DNA from 4 places in the Sphingobacterium sp. UBA5789 genome. Region 4 is predicted to be linked to each of the others. Evidence: riboswitches for the same ligand, from Rfam matches in the RefSeq annotation. Region 4 holds a riboswitch; each other region holds the start of a gene.
The links. A riboswitch is a leader RNA that binds a small molecule or an ion and turns the genes downstream of it on or off. The one in region 4 is predicted to bind S-adenosylmethionine.

Region 1 (5,752 bases), on a different contig from region 4:
TCAACAATATGACCCATGAGTTCAAAACTCCTGTGGCGACGATTATGATTGCAAGTGAGTCTCTCCGGGATCCTGAAATAATTGCAGATGAAAGAAGAGTAAATCGCCTTGCCAATATTATTTACGATGAGAACGTCAGATTGGGAGACCACATTGAACGCGTGCTCAATATTGCCAGACTGGAAAAAGAGAATTTAAAAATAGACCGGATGGATGTGCGGATTAATGATCTGACTAATGCGGTTCTGGACAGTATGCAACTGCAGATTCAAAAATCCAAAGGAACACTGGAAACTTTTCTGGAGGCCAAGGATGATGTGGTTATCGGTGACGAGTTACACCTTTCCAATGTACTGTTTAATCTGGTGGACAATGCGATCAAATACAGTAAAGACAGTCCACATATAACTGTCAGAACCCATAACCATAAGAATACAATAGTGATATCTGTTAGCGATAAGGGTATCGGAATGACACGTGACCAGCAACAGAAAATTTTCGATCAGTTTTACCGGATACCTACAGGGAATATTCATAATGTAAAAGGATTTGGCCTCGGGTTAAGTTATGTAAATGACATTATCAAGCGTCTTGACGGTAAGATACAGGTAAAAAGTGAGAAGGATAAAGGCACAAATTTTGATATTACATTGCCACTGAAAGGGCACAAATTATAATTAGAAATGCTGTTGCTGTGGCGACAGTTATTATCAATCAGAAAAATACGCAAATTATGCAAAAAATATTATTAGCGGAAGATGATCCTAATCTGGGTGAGCTTCTAAAAGATTATCTGGAACTGAAAGGTAAATTCGATGTCACACTTTGTCAGGATGGAGAGGAAGCACTTGTTGCCTTCCATAAAGACCAGTACGATTTGTGTATTCTGGATGTCATGATGCCTAAAAAGGATGGATTTTCTCTTGGAAAAGATATCCGTAAAACCAACACGACAGTGCCTGTCATATATGCTACTGCTAAAGGAATGATGGAAGATAAAACGCAGGCCTTTGAACTGGGCGGTGATGATTACATCACTAAACCATTTCGGGTAGAAGAACTTTTACTTCGCATCAATGCTCTTCTGAAAAGAAGTTCCAGAGATAAAGAAGAAGAGACTGCGGATAAGTTTGAAATTGGAGATTACTTCTTTGATTACACCAGCCAGCAGATTTCATACAAAGGCCAACAACAGAAACTGTCAACAAAAGAAGCTGAATTATTACGTTTACTTTGTCTGAAGAAAAATGATGTTCTGACCCGCGAAGAAGCGCTTTTAAAAATATGGCACGATGACAATTACTTCACAGGAAGAAGCATGGATGTATTCCTGAGTAAACTCCGTAAATATCTGCGTGAAGATCCAAGTGTAGAGATCGTCAATGTACACGGTAAAGGCTACAAACTCCTCGTTAGCTAACACTATCATAACAAAAAACTAACAAATAATTATTATCTCTTAATTTTGTAAATTCAAGAGATAATAATTATCTTTACAGCGCAAAACACACACTAATTTCATCTTCATTACAGGATAACAATCTGATGAATGAAGACCTGTTAAGTTTTTACATATACGTTTCAGTCATCCTGGTGATTGATATCACACTTACAAACGAATTCCTATGACATTAATGCGCTCTGTCATTACTTTTCTTATCCTATTTGTCTGCTTTGGCCATGTGCTGTCGGCACAACAAGATACAACCAAACAATTCAGCGATACCCTGCAAAATACAACGCTCAAAAAAAACTTTTGGAGACAAATCCCCTATAAAGAAATTGCGATACCTGCCGGATTATTAACGTACGGCATTATTTCCCGGGAAAGCCATTTCCTTATTCATCAGGATAACGATATTAACAATGTTTTGCGAAAAAATATAGACGGGAAATTTACTGTTGATGATTTTAGCCAGTATACACCGTTACTTAGCATTTATGTATTGGACCTGGCAGGCATAAAAGCCCGCCACAATCTGAAAGAGCGACTGTTTGTTTCGGGTGTATCCCATGCCATTATGGCCACGACTGTGTACACTATCAAAAGCACTGGAAACGTCTGGCGTCCTGACAACTCCGCGAATAATTCTTTTCCTTCGGGGCATGCTGCTACAGCATTTGCCGGAGCTGAATTATTATGGCAGGAATATAAACACCAATCTATCTGGTATGGTATTGCAGGATATACGGTAGCTGCCGGAACTGGATTTTTCAGAATGTACAACAATAAGCACTGGTTTTCAGATGTCGTTATGGGAGCAGGTATAGGCATGCTAAGTACCAAGATTGGTTATTGGCTGCTCCCTCTTGTGGACAAACATTTGCAACATAACCCCTCTTCTTCTGTTACGGTAGTAACTCCGTTTTACAATGGAAAACAAGCCGGACTGTCTGCAAGCGTCCAATTCTGATCAACAGCATACTATTACGACGATTTATTAAAATATTTTTGGGATTTAGAAACCTAATCCCGATATTACCTTCGCTTATAGAGAAAGGCCGAGGGACTAGACCCGAAGAAGCCTTAGCAACCTGTCACTTGACAAGGTGCTAAATTCTACACCGCTTGGAAACAGGAGGGAAAGATAAGCCGAAGTCACTGCATCTGGTGTCCTTCCTCTTTAGCATAGTAGTTTTATGGAGTTTAAAAATTAAACAACAATCATTTTTATGTTATTAACTAACAATTTAGGCTACCCTCGTGTGGGCGCATTCCGCGAATTGAAAAAAGCCAATGAAGCCTATTGGGCAAAAAAGATTAGTGCTGAGGAATTATTAGATGCAGCAAAACAAATCCGTGAAGGAAACTGGAAAACTCAAAAAGATGCAGGTATCGACCTTATTCCTTCTAATGATTTCTCTTTCTATGACCAAGTGTTAGACCTGTCTTTGACAGTAGGTGCTATTCCAGCCCGTTACAATTCGTTATTGAATAAAATCGATCGCAATTACAATCTGGACCTTTATTTTGCAATGGCTCGTGGCTTTCAGCAAGAAGGTGTAGACGTAACAGCAATGGAAATGACCAAGTGGTTTGATACCAACTACCACTATATTGTTCCGGAATTTACAAAGAATCAGGAATTCAAACTGACTTCTGAAAAATTCTTAAATGAATACAATGAAGCTAAAGCATCAGGCATTGAGACCAAGCCGGTATTAATAGGCCCTATCACTTACCTGTTATTAGGAAAAGAGAAAGAAGCAGGATTTGACCGTATCGATCTTATCGAAAACCTGATCCCGGTATACGAAGAGATTTTGGGTAGACTTGCAGAAGCAGGTGCACAATATGTACAGATTGACGAGCCTTTCCTTGCTTTAGACATTGACAGCAAAACACGTGCTTTATATCAGAATGTATTTGAAAAACTATCCGCAGCAGCTAAAGGTATTAAACTTATTGTAGCGACTTATTTCGAAGCGCTTCGTGATAACGAAGAAACTGCTGTAAATCTTCCTGTACATGCTCTACACTTAGATCTTGTACGTGGAGAAAATCAACTGGATACTGTTTTAGCAAAAGTTCCAACTTCTTTGACACTTTCATTAGGTGTTGTAGAAGGTCGTAATATCTGGAAAAATGATTATGAGAAATCATCAAGTCAGATCAAAAAAGCTGTTGATACATTAGGCAAAGACCGCGTATGGATTGCACCTTCCAGTTCATTGCTACATGTTCCGTTTGATTTGGATAATGAAGACAACGAAGAATCTTTACCTAAAGAAGTTAAAAACTGGCTTGCATTTGCTAAACAAAAACTAGCAGAAGTAAAAGACCTTGCTATTCTTGCTGAAGGTGAAGTAGACGCTAAAACAGCTGAACGTTTTGAAGCAAATAAAGCTGCTGCTGAAAGCCGCCGTACTTCTCCACTTATTCATAAACCGGAAGTAAAAGAACGTACTGCAAACATTACAGATGATGATGCAACACGTACTTCTCCTTTTGCAAACCGTAAAGCTGCACAACAGGCTAAATTTAACTTACCTGCATTTGCAACGACTACAATCGGTTCTTTCCCGCAAACGAAAGATGTTCGTAAATGGAGAGCAGACCTGAAAAAAGGAAGCATCTCACAAGAACAATATGACAAAGAAATCGCTGAAGAGACAGAGCGCACTATCCGTCTTCAGGAGCAATTAGATATCGACGTACTGGTACATGGAGAATTTGAGCGTAATGACATGGTTGAATACTTCGGAGAGCAATTGGCCGGATATGCATTCACTAAAAACGGATGGGTTCAGTCTTACGGTTCACGTTGTGTGAAACCTCCGGTTATCTATGGCGACGTATACCGTCCTGCAGATATGACAGTACGCTGGTCTGCGTATGCACAGTCTCTGACCAACCGTCCTGTAAAAGGAATGTTGACGGGTCCTGTTACAATCTTACAATGGTCATTTGTTCGTAATGATCAACCACGTTCAACAACAACATACCAAATTGCATTAGCAATTCTGGATGAAGTACAGGCATTGGAAAGATCAGGAATCAAAATTATTCAGATCGACGAGCCGGCTATCCGCGAAGGATTACCATTGCGTAAGGCTGATCAACAGGATTACCTGAACTGGGCAGTACGTGCATTCCGCGTGTCTTCATCTAACGTAGATGATGATACACAGATCCACACACACATGTGTTACTCCGAATTCAATGACATTATTGAAGATATCGCAGCAATGGATGCTGACGTAATTACGATTGAAACGTCACGTTCACAAATGGAATTACTGGATGCATTTGCAGGTGATTTCAAATACCCTAACGATATCGGACCTGGTGTATACGACATCCACTCTCCTCGTGTACCCAGTACAGATGAGATGGTCAACTTATTGCGCAAAGCGAAGGCTGTAGTTCCTGCAGAACAACTTTGGGTAAACCCTGACTGTGGATTGAAAACCCGTGCATGGCCGGAAACCAAAGCAGCTTTAGAAGCTATGGTTGAAGCCGCTAAAATCCTTAGAGCTGAATAACCTTTAAGTATTAGTAATATTAAAATGACAACAGCCCGTAGCTTTACACAGACTACGGGTTATTTGTTTTATAGAAGCTACTCTCATTCATACAAAGCAAGATAACCCCTCATCATAATCACTAAAAATAGTATCGCAAGAACTTTTCATCCCGTCATTTGTTATTAGGAGACAATATAATAATGAATCCTATGAACAGAATATTCCCAATAACATTAGTTATCTTAATGACGAGCCTTTTGACCAGCTGTGCTGCGATCGAAGGAATTTTTAAAGCAGGTGTATGGTCCGGAGTGATCATGGTAGTGGTTGTAGTAGCCCTTCTGATCTGGATACTGGCTAAATTATTCGGAGGAAATAAAAATTAATCTCTACTGCGAGAGATATCCCTTAAAAAAGGTATCACATAACGTAAAAAAGATAGGCTGAACTCTGTGTTCAGCCTATCTGCTTTAAATCAATTAACAGCCTTTTTTTTCGAATATTTATACTCCACAAAAAAGCGAAATCTTAATTATAAACCGGTGTGACCGTATATCCTTTCTGACGTAAAAGATTGATTACACCTTCTTCGCCGGACAAGTGTCCCGAACCTATAGCAAAGAAAGTCGGAGCCTCACTCATTAATGCAGGCATACGATCTGCCCACAGATGATTACGAACGGGTAACAGTTGACGATAGGTTTCCGGATTGGATGAAGTATATTTTAATAACAGCTCATCCATACCTGCAATATTTTCCTCCTTGTACAGTTGAAATATATGA
Region 2 (5,752 bases), on a different contig from region 4:
ATGGAATAGAAAGGACTGGTATCTGTATTCTTCTGAAACCACTCTTCCGGTGTGTCAATCAGTTTGTGCAGGGAGGAAATCTGGCCAAAGTCTTTCTCTGTGATCTTGGTCAGTTTCAACAGAGGATTGCGGGATTTACCCTTGAGATCGTCTGTTGAGAGATTGCTGTCCCGGAATGCTTGTAATACCGACTGCGCTTTTGATACCAAAGATTCTTCTACATACCTGATGTGCTGTTTGGTCAATTGTACATATTTCGAAAATTCCTTTTCTATATTCGAATAACCAATTTCATTAAGTCCCGTCTCAAAATCAGTAAAACGTTCTTTAAATATTTCGCGGGTAAGGCTCAGGAGTTCTCCTTTATAATTCCAGCTTTTATCATTATCGATACGTTCTTTTGCGAGATCGACAATCCATTCTACCAGCTCCGGTTTATCATCTAATTCCAGATCCAGTCTGTCGACCAACTGATCCTGCACTTTGTCGAGATTCATTTCAAGGCTATATGCGGCATCAAGTCCTAGTTCAAAGGCAAATCCCCGAATTACCTTTTGTACGAAACCATCAATAGTGCTGACGGAAAAATGGCTGTAGTCATGCAGGATACGACGGTATATTTTCTGTGCCCGTTCCTGTAATTCGATATGGGAATACTGCGGATAGGCTTTTAAAAGCAGTTGTCTGTAGTTGTCTGTTCCTGGAGATGGATCATTGTTTGCCAGTCCTTTTAATACATCCAGAATCCTGGTTTTCATCTCCTCCGTGGCTTTATTTGTAAAAGTTACAGCTAATATTTCCCGATATTTATATTCGTGATGAAATAACAGCGTCAGATAGTGCACTGCAAGGCTAAATGTTTTACCTGATCCTGCTGAAGCTTTAAGTATTTTTAGAGGTAAGATCCCTGACATAAATGAATACATATGTTTTACAAAGGATGAAGTTACATATTATTTGGCAAGAGCTCTTCTCCTAATCAAAAAGTCAGCCCGCAATTCGTTTATGAAGATTCTATAGGCTGAAGACAGATGAATTTAATCCCTTGATTAGATAAGAGTTGACAATCCGGAATAATCTTTTTATCTTTGCGTCCCCTCTTACATACAGTACGGGGGATATGTTGAATACATAAAACAAAATTAAAACATGGCAACTAAAATCAGATTGCAAAGACATGGTAAAAAAGGAAAACCTTTTTACCACGTAGTAGTAGCAGATTCACGTGCACCACGTGATGGTAAATTTATCGAACGTCTTGGTTCTTACAACCCTAACACAAATCCTGCAACTATCGTTTTGGATTTCGAAAAAGCGTTAGATTGGATGAACAAAGGTGCTCAGCCTACTGATACTGCTCGCGCTATCCTTTCTTACAAAGGTGTATTATACAAAAAACACTTAGAAGGTGGTGTGAAAAAAGGTGCTTTCGATGCAGCAAAAGCTGAAGAACTATTCGCAGAATGGTCTAAAGAAAAAACTGCTAAAATCGATGGTAAAAAAGATAGTCTGACTTCTTCTAAAGAAGAAGCTAAGAAAGCTGCATTAGCTGCTGAAGCTAAGAAAAAAGCTGACAAAGCAGCTGCTATCGCTGCAAAAAACACTCCTGCAGTAGAAGAATCTGCTGAAGAAGTAGAAGCACCAGAAGCTACTGAAGGCGCTGAAAACACTGAAGAAACTGAAGGATAATCACATATCACGAAGTAAAAAATTAAGCCGCCCCGCAAACCGGGACGGCTTTTTTGTAAAAGATGGAATCTGATAGTCCGTCTGAATCTTTATTTTTATATTTTACGTTACATCATGACCATAGATCAGAGTTTTTATATTGGATACATCAGCAAGACAAGAGGACTGAAGGGAGAACTGCAGCTGTTTTTTGAATTTGAAGATTATCAGGATCTGGATATTGATGTACTTTTTGTGGAGATCAATAAGAAGCTTGTCCCTTACTTTGTAGAAAATATCAAGTTACAATCCAATAGTACGGCCTACCTCAATCTCGAAGATGTAGATCATATTGATAAAGCACAGCCATTGGTACACAAGAAAATGTATCTTCCTAATGATAAGATGCCAGAGCGTGATCCTGATGATTTCAGACTGACTGATCTCAAAGGCTTTCTGGTTATTGATGAGGTACATGGTGAATTGGGGGAAATCATAGAAGTTCAGGAATTGCCTCAGCAATTTATAGCAAGGGTTGATTTTAAGGGAAAGGAGCTGATGTTTCCGTTGAATGATGATCTGATACTGGGTATTGATCCTGAAGAAGAGATTATTGAAGTAGACCTGCCGGAAGGTTTGGTAGAACTATATAGCGAATAACAAAAAGCTGCTCTTTTCTGAGTAGCTTTTTCTATTTATATTCGGGAACCAAAACTGAATTGCTGCAATCCTGTATTATGAAATATATTCTTTTATTCCTCTTGCCTTTCTTCATCGGATCGTGTACCGAAACAATCCAGCTTCAACCGGGGAATTATCAAATGACATGCGGATATAAAGAGTCTGTTTATAAGGCTATGAAAAAGACCGACAGGGGAAGTGTAGGGTGTAACGTTACCTGTGAACATGAGATTTATCACCGCTCTTTTCTCGTATTGAATAAGGATAATACTTTCGTACTGGCCATCGAGGATGTCCTAATGCACGGGGATTATGAATTGGTAAAGAATGAAGTTAAGCTGAAGGACAAGGACGGTTCTGAATTAATTTTGGAGATCAAGGAACAGCGACCGGATTGTATTCAGCTTGTGGGTGTTTTTGATGAGGTCAGCAGCCGTGCAATATCAGCAAATGAGCGTCTGTATTTTAATTTTACGTTAGATAGTACCCAATCTGTTGAGACGGATAGTAAATTTACATACGAAGTCAATACATGGAGAATTGCTCCGCTGGACAGCGAATCGGATGCCGAAATCAAGACAAGATTATTGAATAATCTGGATTACGTCTGTGCATATGTTCAGCATGTACTCCATTCAGGGGTCTATCACGGATACAAAATGGACGGAATTCCTACTCCGCTGCGATATCTTGAAAATGGTATCGTACTCCGGGAATGGGATGATGTACCGCAGAGCTGGAAAGATATCTTTTATGATGAGACCGACGCATACCGAGCGTATGAGATGTTGTACGAAACATTTAAGAATACAGATGCCAACCGATATAAAAGATCGGGTCTTCTGGTTGTTTTCTATTACCTCAAAGATCTCCGGAATGCCCTCAGTGACAAACAATAAATAGAGATAAGTGACAGGTTTTACTTTTTTAATTTTGACTTTTCACTTTGAATATCGATATTAGTTACGCTTATAGTGAAAGGCAGAGGGACTAGACCCAATGAAGCCTTGGCAACCTGTCTTGGAGACAAGGTGCTACATTCTACCCCAACTAAAGAAGGGAAAGATAAGCGGAAACACCGAATACCTGGTGTCTTTCTCTACGAGCCTTCATACATTATTTTATTATTGAAATTAAAAAGTGTCAACATGAATGAACATGTTGAAGTTTGGCCGGCTAAATGAAAATTATTGACCATATTCAAAATGCCAAAGGTAAAACCTTGTTTTCCTTTGAGTTATTGCCTCCTGCGAAAGGACAGAGCATACAGAGTATATATGAAACCATGGACGAAATGATGGAATTCAAACCTCCGTTTATAGATGTTACCTACCATCGCGAAGATTACCTGTATAAAGAACATGAAAACGGACTTTTGGAAAGAGTATCCTATCGTAAACGTCCGGGAACAGTAGCAATCTGCGCTGCAATAATGAACAAATATAAGGTAGATGCTGTTCCTCATCTTATTTGTGGTGGATTTACGAAAGAGGAAACTGAAAATGCATTGATTGATCTCAACTTCCTGGGCATTGATAATGTGCTGTTGCTAAGAGGAGATGCACGCAGAGGAGATGCAAACTTTATCCCGACAGAAGGAGGACATTCTTTCGCGACAGATCTGCTGCAACAGGTGTCAAATATGAATCAAGGCAGATATCTGCATGAGGATGTCGAAACTTCAGAAAAAACCAACTTCTGTATAGGTGTTGCCGGATATCCGGAGAAGCACTTTGAAAGCCCTAACTTTAATACGGATTTCAAATTTCTAAAGAAGAAGATAGAAATGGGAGCAGAGTTTATTGTAACTCAGATGTTTTTTAATGTTCAGAAATATAAAGACTTTGTAATCAAATGCCGGGAGCATGATATTAATGTACCTATTATTCCGGGATTGAAGCCAATTACTTCCAAAAAACAATTGGTGACATTGCCTCGTGTCTTTCACCTGGATATTCCGGAAGAGCTTAGTGACGCCATTGCTGATTGTCATACTAATGCCGATGTAAAACAGGTAGGACATGAATGGCTGGTACAGCAGTGTAAGGAACTGATAGAATTTGGCGCTCCGGTGCTTCACTTCTATACCATGAGTAATCCGGGACCCACCAAAAAAATTGTGGAACAGTTGTTCTAAATTCGTTTTAAATCAACAAATCACAAGACCTGCATATTACATATACAGGCCTTGCTTGTTAAATAGGATGCTGGGGGTTAAAAGATATATTTGAGTCCGAATTTGACTCCGTTTTGAAATCCGGAATTCACACCAATATTAAAATCATTTGCTGTTTCTCCATCCTTAGGTTTCACTGCAGACCAGCCAACCAGTCCGAAAGATGCTTCTATTGAAAAATGACTGCTCAGGAAATAATCTATTCCCGGAGATAGCTGTACACCATATCCGGTGAATTTGCTGTCAGCTTTTACCCCATTTGCATCAATGGTATTTTTGCCAAAAGTCAAAGGAACTGCTGCCTGACCAAAAATCAAAAAGTTGTCCGTGATGCTCCAATATTTCCGGGCCAATGGCTGTACGATAAATGCTTCTTCTTTGCCGATAACATCAGGAACCGTTTTATCTTTCTGACCTAAATATCCTACGCCAATACCAACTGCGGTCGTTGGGGCAACGAATGTACCCACAACAGGAAGGACACTGTAATGCTGAATATTTCCGTCCGATTGAGTGGAATAACCTGCCTCGCCCATGATAAACCATTTTCCTTTGAATCCCTGAGCCTGAACAGCTGCTGTACCGATAAGTAACATTGCAATAATTGAGAATAATAACTTTTTCATAGCATATAATATTTGTTTAACTACTTCAAATCTAAGTAGCATAGGAGCTTAAAAATATGATCGGAATCAGGAATTAAAATAAGTGCAGAGACAATTTTATATTTCAGAAAATGGAAGAAAATAATGCAGACAGGCAACATAAAAAAGTCCTGTTCTTCTTTCGCAGAACAGGACTTTTTTTTAATTGTGGAGATATGCTTATCCTTTTTTGACTTCTTTTGCCCAGGAGTCTTTAAGGGTGACAGTACGGTTAAATACCAGATGATCCTTAGCGGAACGGGTATCTAATGTATAATATCCCAGTCGGATAAACTGATAGCCTCTGCCTAATTCCGCATTGGCCATATCAGGCTCTAAATAAGCTTTAGGAATAATTTTAAGACTGTCTGCATTGATGGTAGATTTGAAGTCTTCTTCTGCAGCAGGATTTTCTACGTTAAACAGACGGTCATAGAGTCTTACCTCAGCTTCTTGTGCATGTGGCACAGATACCCAATGAATCGTTCCTTTTACTTTAAGGCCACTTGTATCTTCTCCGGATTTTGAATTTGGAATATAGTTACAGTGAATTTCTGTGATATTACCATTTTCATCCTTCACA
Region 3 (5,752 bases), 520 kb from region 4:
GGAGATGATTTGAGATAGTATTTTGGTCTCGATCAAAAATCCATCATGTCCATACAGGGAATCCAGCTGATAGTATTCTGCTCCTGAAATATGCTGTGCAATGAATTGCTGCTCTACCGGTGGAAATAATACATCTGTCGTGATACCGATGACCAGTGTTTTTTGCTTCAGTTCCTGTAGTGTCTGCGCCGCAGAAATACGGCCACGCCCCAGATGGTGACTGTCCATAGCTTTGGATAAGAACCAGTAGCTGTACGCATTGAAACGGTTTACCAGTTTTTCGCCCTGATAGCTTTGATAAGATGAGGCCTTATACTGATCAGTTTTTTCATTATCAGATTCCTCCTGCGTAGCTGCATAGGTATCATATGAACGATAGGATAGCAGGGCCAGACTTCTGGCTGCTTTCAGTCCTTTGGCTCCGCCATCAGGTTTGTTGGCATAAAAGGTCCGGTCGGCAGTGATGGCTAACCGCTGGCTTTCATTGTAGGCTATTCCCCATGGGGAGTGTACAGCGTTGGTCGCCATAACTATCAGATGGGAAATGTCGATCTGTGCGGAAGCTGCCCATTCCAGCGCCTGCTGCCCTCCCAATGAACCGCCAATCAGGATGTTGATCTTTTGTATATCCAGATGATCGGCCAGCAACTGGTTTGCCTGTACCATATCACGTACTGTAAACTGTGGAAAGGATAAGTAATAAGGCTGATCTGTCTGTGGATTGACAGATAAAGGGCCTGAAGATCCATAGTGCGAACCCAGTGCATTGGCACAAACAATAAAATAATCGCGGGGATTGAAGAGATCGTTTTCTCCAAATAGTCCTTTCCACCAGTCAAACACATCGGAGTTTGCCGTCAGGGCATGGCATACCCAGACGACATTATCTCTATCCGCATTTAACTTTCCATAGGTATGGTAGGCAATCTGCAGATCATCGATCTGCTTGCCGTTCTCAAATACAAATGGTTCAGTATATTTAAAAGTTTTGCTACTCATTTATGCTTTATTGTATTTTCCCCGATGAAGGGGATTACATATTCTTTGAAAAATATATGCTTTGTAGCCTGTAGAACAGTCTTTAAAGCCTTATTATTTAATCTTTTCAAATGCTTGTTGAAGATCTGCTTTGATATCATCAATATGTTCGATACCAACGGATATTCTCAACAGACCCGGATATACTCCTGCACCAATCTGTGCTTCTTCGCTCAGTTGCTGATGTGTAGTAGCTGCAGGATGGATAATAAGAGATTTGGTATCTCCGACATTCGCCAGGTGGCTGATCAGTTGCAGACTGTCAATAAATTCGTTTGCTTTTTGAGGATCTCCTTTGATAGCAAAAGAAAGTACACTTCCGAATCCGTTTCTGAGGTATTTCTGTGCGTTGTTGTGATATGGAGAGCTTTTTAATCCAGGGTAGCTTACTTTCTCCACCTGTGGATGTGCTTCCAGCCATTGTGCTACTTCGAGTGCATTATCTACATGGCGTTGTACACGCAGTGATAATGTTTCGAGACCTTGTAACAATAAGAACGAATTGAATGGAGACAGGGCAGGGCCAAAGTCACGAAGACCTTCAACACGTGCTCTGATCGCAAACTGTATATTTCCAAAAGGACCATCAGGACCGAATACATCTGCGAAAACTAATCCGTGATATCCTTCAGAAGGTTCTGAAAACTGTTTGAATTTACCATTACCCCAATTGTAATTTCCTCCGTCAACGATAACGCCACCAATACTGGTACCGTGTCCGCCGATCCATTTAGTAGCTGATTCAACGACTACATGTGCTCCGTGTTCCAATGGTTTGAATAAGTAACCTCCTGCACCAAATGTATTGTCTACAATCAAAGGAATATCATATTTCTTGGCTACAGCTGCGATTTTTTCGAAATCAGGAATGTTGAAACTCGGATTACCGATGGTCTCGATATAGATAGCTTTGGTTTTGTCATCGATAAGTGATTCTATTTGTTCAGCTTCACTGTCTTGTGCAAAACGAACTTCTATACCTAATCTTTTAAAAGCAACTTTAAACTGGTTGTAAGTCCCGCCGTAAAGGTTGGATCCGGCTACAAAATTTTCACCGCTTTCGAGGATATTATTCAGTGCAATAAACTGAGCTGCCTGTCCTGATGCGACTGCCACAGCTGCTACTCCGCCTTCTAATGCAGCAATACGTTTTTCAAATACATCTGTTGTCGGATTCATGATACGGGTGTAGATATTGCCAAATTGTTTCAGGGCAAATAAGTTAGCACCATGTTCCGCATTTTCAAATACATAAGATGTTGTCTGGTAAATAGGTACTGCTCTGGATCCTGTGGTCGGATCTGCTACCTGACCTGCATGTACTTGTAGTGTTTCAAATTTTAAGTTTGTATTTTCTGACATTTCTTTGGGAGTTTAAAATTGTAATGAAATTATTGATTAAAAGAATACACTTGTTGCTGCTCACTCCTGTGTCTTAGGCGTGAGATAGCCGTGCTGAGGGATAAGAGAAAATCTTAGCAACACATCGCATTGTACATTCGCATTCGGTTGGAAAACAACACAGAATGGTATGACAAAGGATTGGTATCCTGCTTTGAGGATGTTCCGAATGATGTGAAATTGTAAAATGTAATGTTCATAGCCTTTTCATTTATATGCTCCAAAGCAACATTGCTTCGGACAGGAATTGGCACCTTTTCAAACGTTTTTTGAAGGTTGCCAGTGGGTCATTGAGCCAGTCTCTCGCCACTTCTTTATAAATCAAAACCCTACGATATAGAGAGGTAATGATTAGGTTGTCTTCCGCTGAAGACTCTGCAAATATATCTTTTGATTTTTAATCTTGCAAATAATTGCTCAAAAACTTTTAAAAACAAATGGAATAAATATACGGAATCCGCAGTTGGAGGGAAATTTTAAAACAGCAAAAAACAGCCATTAAAAGAGCAGAAAACGGATTTTTTTACTACAGGATGCTCTATATGTTTGTGCAGTAAAATCAAAGCAATAAAAGATGAAAGAAACAGGAGAATTAAACTGGAATCACATTACATCAGAGCTTCACGATAAGGGCTATGCTGTCCTTTCGGAGGTTCTTACGGATCAGGAATGTGAGGAGCTGAAAGCAAATTATTACCATCCCGATGCTTACCGGAAAACAGTAGTGATGGAGCGTTATCGATTTGGAAAAGGAGAGTATAAGTATTTTGATTATCCGCTTCCGGACCTTATTGCAAAAATCCGAAAAACGGTTTATCCGTATCTTGCAACAGTAGCTAATGCCTGGAATCGTGCATTACATATTGAGGTCGAATTTCCGGCTGAACATGAAGTGCTGATGAAGCAATGCCATGATCTCCAGCAAACTAAAGCTACTGTTCTGATTTTAAAATACGGACCTGGCGGATTCAATACGCTGCATCAGGATCTGTACGGCGAAGTTTATTTCCCTATGCAGATTCTTCTTTTTCTGAGTGAACCGGAGGTGGATTTTACGGGAGGAGAATTTGTATTGCTGCAGCAGATACCCAGAGCTCAGTCACAGGCTATTGTATTGAAACCAAAAAAGGGAGATATTCTGATTTTTACGACCAATTTCAGACCTGTGAAAGGAACAAGGGGGTATTACCGTGCTAATATGAAACATGGCGTAAGTGAGGTGCATAGTGGCGAACGCTATACATTGGGAATTATTTTTCATGATGCACTTAGCTGATGCCAATCCGCCACAGTATATATGAAGATGGAGAAGTAAGAAGTAAAATCCGGACGGCTGAAATATGCTTTGCGGGGCATGTTAAATTAAAAATATACGGTAAACTATCTTGCGGATCCGGGAAAAGGATGCTTCGTAAGAACCGGGTTTTCTTTGCTTCTGAGAAAGAGGCACTGTTATCCGGATACCGACCCTGTGGTCATTGTATGAGAAACGAGTTTGTCAAATGGAAAAATAGAGAAACCTGATAATTTTAAGATAGTTGGACTGCAAATGTGTAAGTATTCAACTGTCAGCTTATAATTTTGGAGATGGCCATTTCGATTGTATCTATGACTTCTTCTATTTCAGTTTGATTTAAGGAGGCAAAACCGAAACGGAATGCATTCCATTCTTCGTTTATGACTTTTATTTTTATACCGTTTCGGAGTAACATTTCATGAAGTTGGCGGACAGGAATCTTTTTATCCATTTGAACCCACATGGCCATTCCACCACCGGGCAGACTAAGTGAGACATAGGGACTTGTTTTTTTTGTAATAAGATCATACAGATGGTCTCTTCTCAGGTGATATGCTTTCTTTGCTTTTGTAATATAACGCTTGAGTTCTCCTTCTTGAATAAGGGAAGCCAGCGCATCCTGCATAAACATATCGCCTCCAACATCTATGGATTTTCGGAAATCTGCGGCCTGATTGATAAAATTGCCCGGAGCAATCATAAAACCTATGCGTATGGAGGGTGCGAGTATCTTAGAAAATGATCCGATATAGATCACTCTTCCTTCATGATTGGCACTTGCAAGTGGAAGATAGGGTGCGGAATCATAATGATAATCGTAGTCGTAATCATCTTCGATAATTACAAAATTATAGTGTTTAGCCAGCTCCAGTAAGCGCATTCTTCTTTCAGTACTTAAAGTGACTGTTGTCGGATAATGGTGGTGAGGAATAACATATACGAAATGAATAGTTTGCTGTGTACAAATATGTGCTATCGCATCGATATCCAGCCCGTACTTATCTACTGGTACGCTGATCACAGTTGCTCCCATATCTGTAAAGACCTTATTTGCTGTGGCATATCCGGGATCACCTGCTATCACCTGTGTATTCTTACGGGTCAGGAGGTGGGCAGCAATATAGATGCTCATCTGTGCGCCGTGGGTGATGAGTATATTTTCTTTGCCAATGTTTATTCCTCTTGTTTCTGAAAGTAATAATGTCAGTTGCTCCCGTAACCGGATAGAGCCTCGTGCATTGTCTTCTTTACTCTGTTCGATGTTATTTTTTTTAGTCAGAATAAACCGATATGATTTTAGTAGCGTATCAATAGGAGAGAGACGTACATCCGGATATCCGTCATCAATGATTAATTTAAGAATCGCTGTGTGATCTTCCTGTACAGTAGGTTGTACACGATGTTCGCCGGGAATTTCCAAACGGTATCCATAAGCATTATGCATGCGTTCGCTGTTCCATTTTTTTGGTTTTAACAGGGGAAGTTGTTCCGATACATAAATTCCTTTCCGGGGAATTGCTTTTATATAATCCTGAGCAATAAGTTCGTCATAAGCAGCGAGTACGGTTTTGCGGTGCAAACCTAGTTTTTGAGCCATCTCCCTACTACCAGGTAATGCAGCTCCCGGCTTCAGGATACCATTTCGTATAGCCTTACTGATTGCGATTGCTATCTGCAGGTAAACCGGATTTTTGTGTGCTCTTTCTATTGTTATGACTGACTCAAACGGAAACATACTGGACTACTTATTGGTTTTATTGTGGACTACAAAGGTAGTCCAAATAACGCATATGTTTGTTGAAAATTAATAACAAATAATAGGAATATGAATTACAACATTAAAAAAGTGGTCCTTGAAGATCTGGATCAGGCGGCAGAACTATTTGATCTTTACCGTGTTTTTTACCGTCAGGAATCGGATGTAGAAAAAGGGAAGAAATTTTTGAGAGAAAGAATACTGAATGATGAATCGCACATATTTTTGCTTTTTGAGGGTGAGATGGCTGTAGGGTTTGT
Region 4 (5,752 bases):
GCGTATGTTCCGTCAGTGTATGCTGACCTAAAATACCATATAACGGCTGAAGTCGCCCCTGATCAGACTGTGTGATGCCCGTAATATAGGAAGCATACTTTTCCATTTCTTCAAAATGTCCGATATACTCCAGCGCATTCAATACATAATAACTATCCCGCAACCAGCAATATCTGTAATCCCAATTACGTCCACTGCCCGGATGTTCAGGCAGACTGGTAGTACTTGAAGCAATAATAGCCCCCGTATCTTCATACTGGTGTATTTTCAGTGCCAAAGCAGAGCGTATTACTTCTTTCTGATAGAAATGAGGAATAGAAGCCTTCTTAATCCAATTGCGCCAGTAGCGTTTGGTATTATGAAAGAAATCCTCAGAAGTCTTGATCAATGGTGCTTCCAGAGAACTGCCATACGTGAGTACCAGATATTTTGTTTCATTGAGCGGCAAAGGCAGATCCGAAAAAAAATGACTGATGGGTACATTTGTCGTCAGTCTTATTTTTTCCTGATCGTTGGTAAATTCTACATGATTGCTTCCCCTGTGGCGCTCAAACATTCCTTTACCATAATCATATACCGGCTGGCAGTTGATTCGCACACGGGGACGCCCCGATATAACCTCCACCTTCCGGATCAGCATCAACGGTTTGTAATACCTGTTGTATTGCTCATAACGGGGAGCAAAATCCGTGACCTGATAAGTACCTTCGTCTGTCGTGATGACGGTCTGTAAAATATTAGTGTTTTCAATATAAGTCTGTACACTTTCAAATGATCCCGCAGCAGGAGTAATCGAGAACTCCCCTCCTTTTTCGCGATCTAATAATCTTCCAAAAACAAACGAATTTTCAAAAGAAGGCCAGCATAGCCAGTCTATATTTGTATCCTTATTAATATGTGCAATAAAAGCACAATTACCTATAATTCCTGTATTGTAAACATGTCTGTTCTGATTCATTCTTTATCTATTTTTGCAGTTCATGATATCATTCAGTAAGGGTAATACCTCCGGTTGTCCCTCTATATAATAACGTGCGGCTGAAGCTTTATTGCCTACCTTAATCGTAAATGTCTCTTCCGGAAGCGCATAAAACATATCTTCATCGGTCATATCATCACCAATAGCCAGAACAAATCCGGGCTCAAAATCCTTATAGATTTCCAGTGCAGCGCGCCCCTTATTGACCTCCGAATTTTTCACTTCTATCACATCATCCCCATCCAATAACTGCACGCCATAGTTAGGGACAATATACCGCAGCCTGTCCATCAACTCCTGAGCCCGCAGCCGTCCAAGTCCTTTCTGTACCTTACGGTAATGCCAGGCTAAAGAATAATTCTTCTCCTCTACAAATGCACCGGGTGTACGATCGGCATACTTCACCATTGTTGTTTTTATAATATCCTTCCAAACAGTAGACAAGCCTTTTTTAGCTTTCCATTCCCCGTCCGGATAATTAGACCAGGCCCCATGTTCGCCCACCAGAATCATATCCCTGTCCAGAAACCATTTTTGCAGAGTCTGATGTTTACGGCCACTGATAATAACGACCAGATTTTTCGGATCTTCACTGATTTGTTCGAGAATCTGATACAGTTCGCTTGTTGGGGTTGCCTTTTCAGCCTCTTTATTAAATCCGACCAGCGTACCGTCATAGTCTAATAAAATAAGACGTTTATCTGCACTTCGGTAATTTTCACACATCTGTTCTTTGATTTTGTCACCTACTTTTCGGGACAATTCCTTAACCTGCAGATCTTTAATCTCACGGAGTCTCTCCAGAAACTGATTTACCCAATGATGGATATTAAACTTACGTACATTTTCCAGCATAGACTCCATCCGCTCAGACTGTTCTTCTTCGGTCATTTCCAATGCCTGCATTAGACTTTGAGCGACACCATAGGCATCATTCGGATTCACAATCAGCGCATCCGGCAGCTCCCGCGCGGCACCTGCCATCTCACTTAATACCAATACCCCATGTTGCTCCGGATGACTGGCAATATATTCCTTACAGACCAGATTCATACCATCCCGTATAGGAGTTACCAGACATACATCTGCTGAAACATACAATGCGGATAACTCTTCCATCGGATAGGAATTGTAGAAGTATGCAATTGGTATCCAGTCTTCTGTACCATACATCGCATTCACTCTACCTACAGAACGGTCCACTTCATCCTTTAGCATCTTATACTGTGGCACCTGATCTCTGGATGGAACGACAAGCATATAGTAGACAACCTCTTTCATATAAGCCGGATATTCCTTCAGCAGATTCTCAAAAGCGTGAATACGTTCCAATATACCCTTACTGTAATCCAGACGATCTACGGACAGAATAATTTTGCGGTGTCTGAAATTATCTCTGATTGTCTCGGCCCGTTCCCGGATACTATTTTCTCTGGCCAGTTTTTCAAACTTACTGTTATCTATACCCATAGGATAAGCTTCTACAAACACTGTCCTGCCGCCGTGTTGCAAACTGTTGTCCTTATTTTTAGTTCCCAGAATGTGCGAACAGGCATCAATAAAATACTGCGAATCATTAAACGTATGAAATCCGATCAGATCCGCTCCCAGTAAACCATTCAGCAGTTCATTTCGCCAGGGAATCAGACGGAAAAGTTCATGGGAAGGAAAAGGAATATGTTGAAAGTAAGCAATGGAAATCTCATTCTTAAAAGCTCTTATCTGACTTGGGAGCAACATCAGCTGATAATCATGAATCCAGACTTCATCATTCTCCTGAATATAGCTTTTGATAATATTTGAAAATTTAACATTTACATTCAGATAAGTTTGCCAATTCGCTTCATCATATACTGCATAACTCGGGCGATAATGACAAATTGGCCATAAAACCTCATTTGAAAAACCTTCATAAAAACCTTCCAGCTCCTCCTGATCAAGAAATACAGCTACAAGATTCAATGTCCGTAACTTTTCCCTGATCTCCTCTTCTTCTGTTTCATTTTCAGGAACGATACCCGGCCATCCTATCCAGATATTTCCACCAGTATTGTAGATAGACCCTAAACCCGTGGCCAATCCTCCTTCGCTGGGCATGAAATTAAGTCCTTGATCGGTACGTTCTATTTTTATAGGAAGTCTGTTAGAAACTATGATAGTTTTACTCATTTTATTTTTTATTTTTTTGAAGCTCAAATACGATTTTGAGCAGATACATAGGTGAGAAGTTTAGGCGTATGCCAGATATACATTAAACAACAAAACCTCATTTTTGTTTATAATAATTGATTTTTAATATCAAAAAGGCCTTTTTTCTATTGGATTGATTCATTAAAAGCTACTCTTGTTCAGTCTCTTGTTTTACTGAAAAAGAATTAAAAAATCAGTTTCCCCGACAAGTCTGAAAAATATTTATGAATAAAAATTTGGATTACTAAAATAAAGTCTATAATTTTGGTAGAGTATTCAGAATTGTTCGAAACAATACCAACCGAGTGGAGTCACCACGGTGGTAAAATAATACGGGTGTCCGCCAAAATAAACGTCAATCACGACTTATTTTAAGCCCAGGTTCTGAATACGATTTATGGTTAAACGTTTTTAATTTTAAATGGTATGTCAACACCGATTCAACTTTATCAGGATTTTTTGGAAATCTTTCAAAAGTACAGCGTACAGGAATTAATAGAAGTCAACAATCAGGATATACAGGCACATGGCCGGCCGGGTTCCAGCGGAGCTTTCCGTACGGCATTATTACACGCATTTTCGTTAAGGGGATTGGATCTTTCCAGAATAGTTTCTAAAGAAGATGGATTTACTTCTATCACTATTTCAGCACTCCGGTTGGAGGATAATGTCCTTATACCTATAAATTAAAGAGAAATCTGACTAAATGTGTAGTTAAGCGCCGGTAAAGCAAAAGATCTGCAATAGCTACACACAGGCTTTAATCATTATGCTATTTACCTTTGAAAAGTACAGAGTCACGCTACTTTGTACCGAAGGTGCGGGCATATAGCAAATGCTGTACAGCGTATTCAGCAATATTTTGTACAGTCACAGCAGATGTCCGCACCTATAGCAAAGACCAGATCCGGACTTAAATCGAACAGTTCTATCTCTCTTCCTTAATCCTGATGTGATAGTGCATAGAGAGCAAATGTACCTAGCCAATGACTGCCCATATAATCATCATTTGAGATATTAGGCAGCGAGAAAGCAAGATGCTCATGTCCTACCTTTTTGAGATGGTGCAACTCAGGCAAGGCCTTTGCAATACCATTAAGACAAGTGGCACGGCTGAAATTCAAACCATCCAGATGAACCAGCTTGCCGTCTGTGCGATCTTTTACGACAGCCGGCTTTAATGAAAAATCCGCTTCAAACAATTGTGGCATAAAAGTCTTTAACCAGGTTTTATACGCGTCCTGAGGCAATATTTTACTCATTACAAGCGCCTCTTCCAGACAGGGAGACAGAAAATCAGAGCCACTTGGCTCATAGGCCAGATCACAATTCTTGTCCTGAGTATATAAGCGTTTTGCATGCTCTGCCAGTATATTTTCAAATTCTTTATTGCCTACAGCTCTTGCATAGTCCAGTGAAAGTGAAAAACCAAATGCAGAATTATCATGCTGTCCCGAACGTATAGGATAGACTAATTTAGGCAGGTAAGTTTGATATCGGTCTACCAATATATCTACTAAGGGCTGCAGATTCTGCGCCCACTGCTTGGCATCCGTATCATTCCAGCTTAGCAGCTCTTCCTGCAATTTGAATAACCAGGCCCAGCCATATGTACGCTCAAAACCGAGGTTATTTTTATCCTGAAAAAAAGCCAGCTCTATCTGTACATTTTCAGGAGTGATATGTTGCTTCAGTAACTGACGAATATGACCATCTTTATCCAGATCAGGATGTGTTTTCAAAATTTTGATAACAGACCAATATCCGTGCACAGAAGAATGCCAGTCAAAGCAGCCATAGAAGACAGGTCTTAATTGCCTAGGTGTTTTGAGATCCTGCTCACTACCTATCACCTGTCCGAGTTTATTCGGATACTCTGTAGTCAGACAGTGGAGAGGAAGATTCAGAATGCGCTGTGCCTGCTGTGCATCCAGCTGAATGCTTTTCACAGAATCCTGAGCAGCATTATTCTTATTTTCAGTTGATTGGCAAGAAAATAGCCCAAACAAAACAGGAAGGATCAAAATAATTCGGTTCATCATTTCAAAATCATAGTTTGGCTAAATATAGTCAAATTAAGCTCATAATAACAAGACAGACTTTTAATTTGAGAAAAGGACTCTTACTTTTAGGGAAAGTAAAAAAACGAACGCTATGAAATATCGGAAAATTGGAAAAAGCGATCTTCAACTATCGACTATTACTTTTGGCGCCTGGGCTGCCGGAGGATGGATGTGGGGAAGTACAGATCGTAATGAGGCTATAAAAGCGATACAAGCTGGCTTGGAAGAAGGGATGACATCTATAGATACAGCACCTATCTATGGGCAGGGCACAAGTGAAGAAATCGTTGGTGAAGCTATTAAAGGATTGTCGCGCGACAAGATTCAAATTCTGACTAAGTTCGGAATGCGCTGGGATACAGATCAGGGTGATCTTGTAGGACCCAGTAAAAACAATCAGGGACAGGATATTACAATCTATAAATACGCAGGTAAGGACAGCGTGATATACGAATGTGAGCAGTCGCTAAAAAGACTGGGAACAGATTATATTGATCTTTACCAGATTCACTGGAATGAC

Region 1: linked by a shared signal. The riboswitch ahead of metE (5-methyltetrahydropteroyltriglutamate--homocysteine S-methyltransferase) and the one ahead of B4B65_RS17565 (5-oxoprolinase) in region 4 are both predicted to bind S-adenosylmethionine.
Region 2: linked by a shared signal. The riboswitch ahead of B4B65_RS21195 (methylenetetrahydrofolate reductase) and the one ahead of B4B65_RS17565 (5-oxoprolinase) in region 4 are both predicted to bind S-adenosylmethionine.
Region 3: linked by a shared signal. The riboswitch ahead of B4B65_RS19925 (O-acetylhomoserine aminocarboxypropyltransferase/cysteine synthase family protein) and the one ahead of B4B65_RS17565 (5-oxoprolinase) in region 4 are both predicted to bind S-adenosylmethionine.

What each region holds. Positions count from the first base shown of each region.
Region 1 covers NZ_DIDX01000001.1:652,870-658,621, reverse strand. The annotation lists gene B4B65_RS02875 (sensor histidine kinase) at 1-677, shown strand, start outside; gene B4B65_RS02870 (response regulator transcription factor) at 734-1,420, shown strand; gene B4B65_RS02865 (phosphatase PAP2 family protein) at 1,626-2,414, shown strand; SAM riboswitch class I at 2,487-2,595, shown strand; gene metE (5-methyltetrahydropteroyltriglutamate--homocysteine S-methyltransferase) at 2,674-4,986, shown strand; gene B4B65_RS02855 (hypothetical protein) at 5,178-5,354, shown strand; gene B4B65_RS02850 (TraB/GumN family protein) at 5,497-5,752, opposite strand, start outside.
Region 2 covers NZ_DIDX01000008.1:46,375-52,126, forward strand. The annotation lists gene B4B65_RS21175 (UvrD-helicase domain-containing protein) at 1-914, opposite strand, end outside; gene B4B65_RS21180 (30S ribosomal protein S16) at 1,150-1,689, shown strand; gene rimM (ribosome maturation factor RimM) at 1,804-2,328, shown strand; gene B4B65_RS21190 (hypothetical protein) at 2,526-3,248, shown strand; SAM riboswitch class I at 3,316-3,421, shown strand; gene B4B65_RS21195 (methylenetetrahydrofolate reductase) at 3,530-4,486, shown strand; gene B4B65_RS21200 (outer membrane beta-barrel protein) at 4,564-5,151, opposite strand; gene B4B65_RS21205 (glutamine--tRNA ligase/YqeY domain fusion protein) at 5,350-5,752, opposite strand, start outside.
Region 3 covers NZ_DIDX01000007.1:555,000-560,751, reverse strand. The annotation lists gene B4B65_RS19930 (homoserine O-acetyltransferase family protein) at 1-999, opposite strand, end outside; gene B4B65_RS19925 (O-acetylhomoserine aminocarboxypropyltransferase/cysteine synthase family protein) at 1,093-2,400, opposite strand; SAM riboswitch class I at 2,648-2,762, opposite strand; gene B4B65_RS19920 (2OG-Fe(II) oxygenase) at 3,014-3,715, shown strand; gene B4B65_RS19915 (Ada metal-binding domain-containing protein) at 3,715-3,963, shown strand; gene B4B65_RS19910 (PLP-dependent aminotransferase family protein) at 4,008-5,471, opposite strand; gene B4B65_RS19905 (GNAT family N-acetyltransferase) at 5,562-5,752, shown strand, end outside.
Region 4 covers NZ_DIDX01000007.1:38,616-44,367, forward strand. The annotation lists gene B4B65_RS17555 (glycoside hydrolase family 15 protein) at 1-958, opposite strand, end outside; gene B4B65_RS17560 (bifunctional alpha,alpha-trehalose-phosphate synthase (UDP-forming)/trehalose-phosphatase) at 962-3,148, opposite strand; SAM-I-IV-variant riboswitch at 3,437-3,530, shown strand; gene B4B65_RS17565 (5-oxoprolinase) at 3,596-3,859, shown strand; gene B4B65_RS17570 (DUF2891 domain-containing protein) at 4,111-5,208, opposite strand; gene B4B65_RS17575 (aldo/keto reductase) at 5,324-5,752, shown strand, end outside.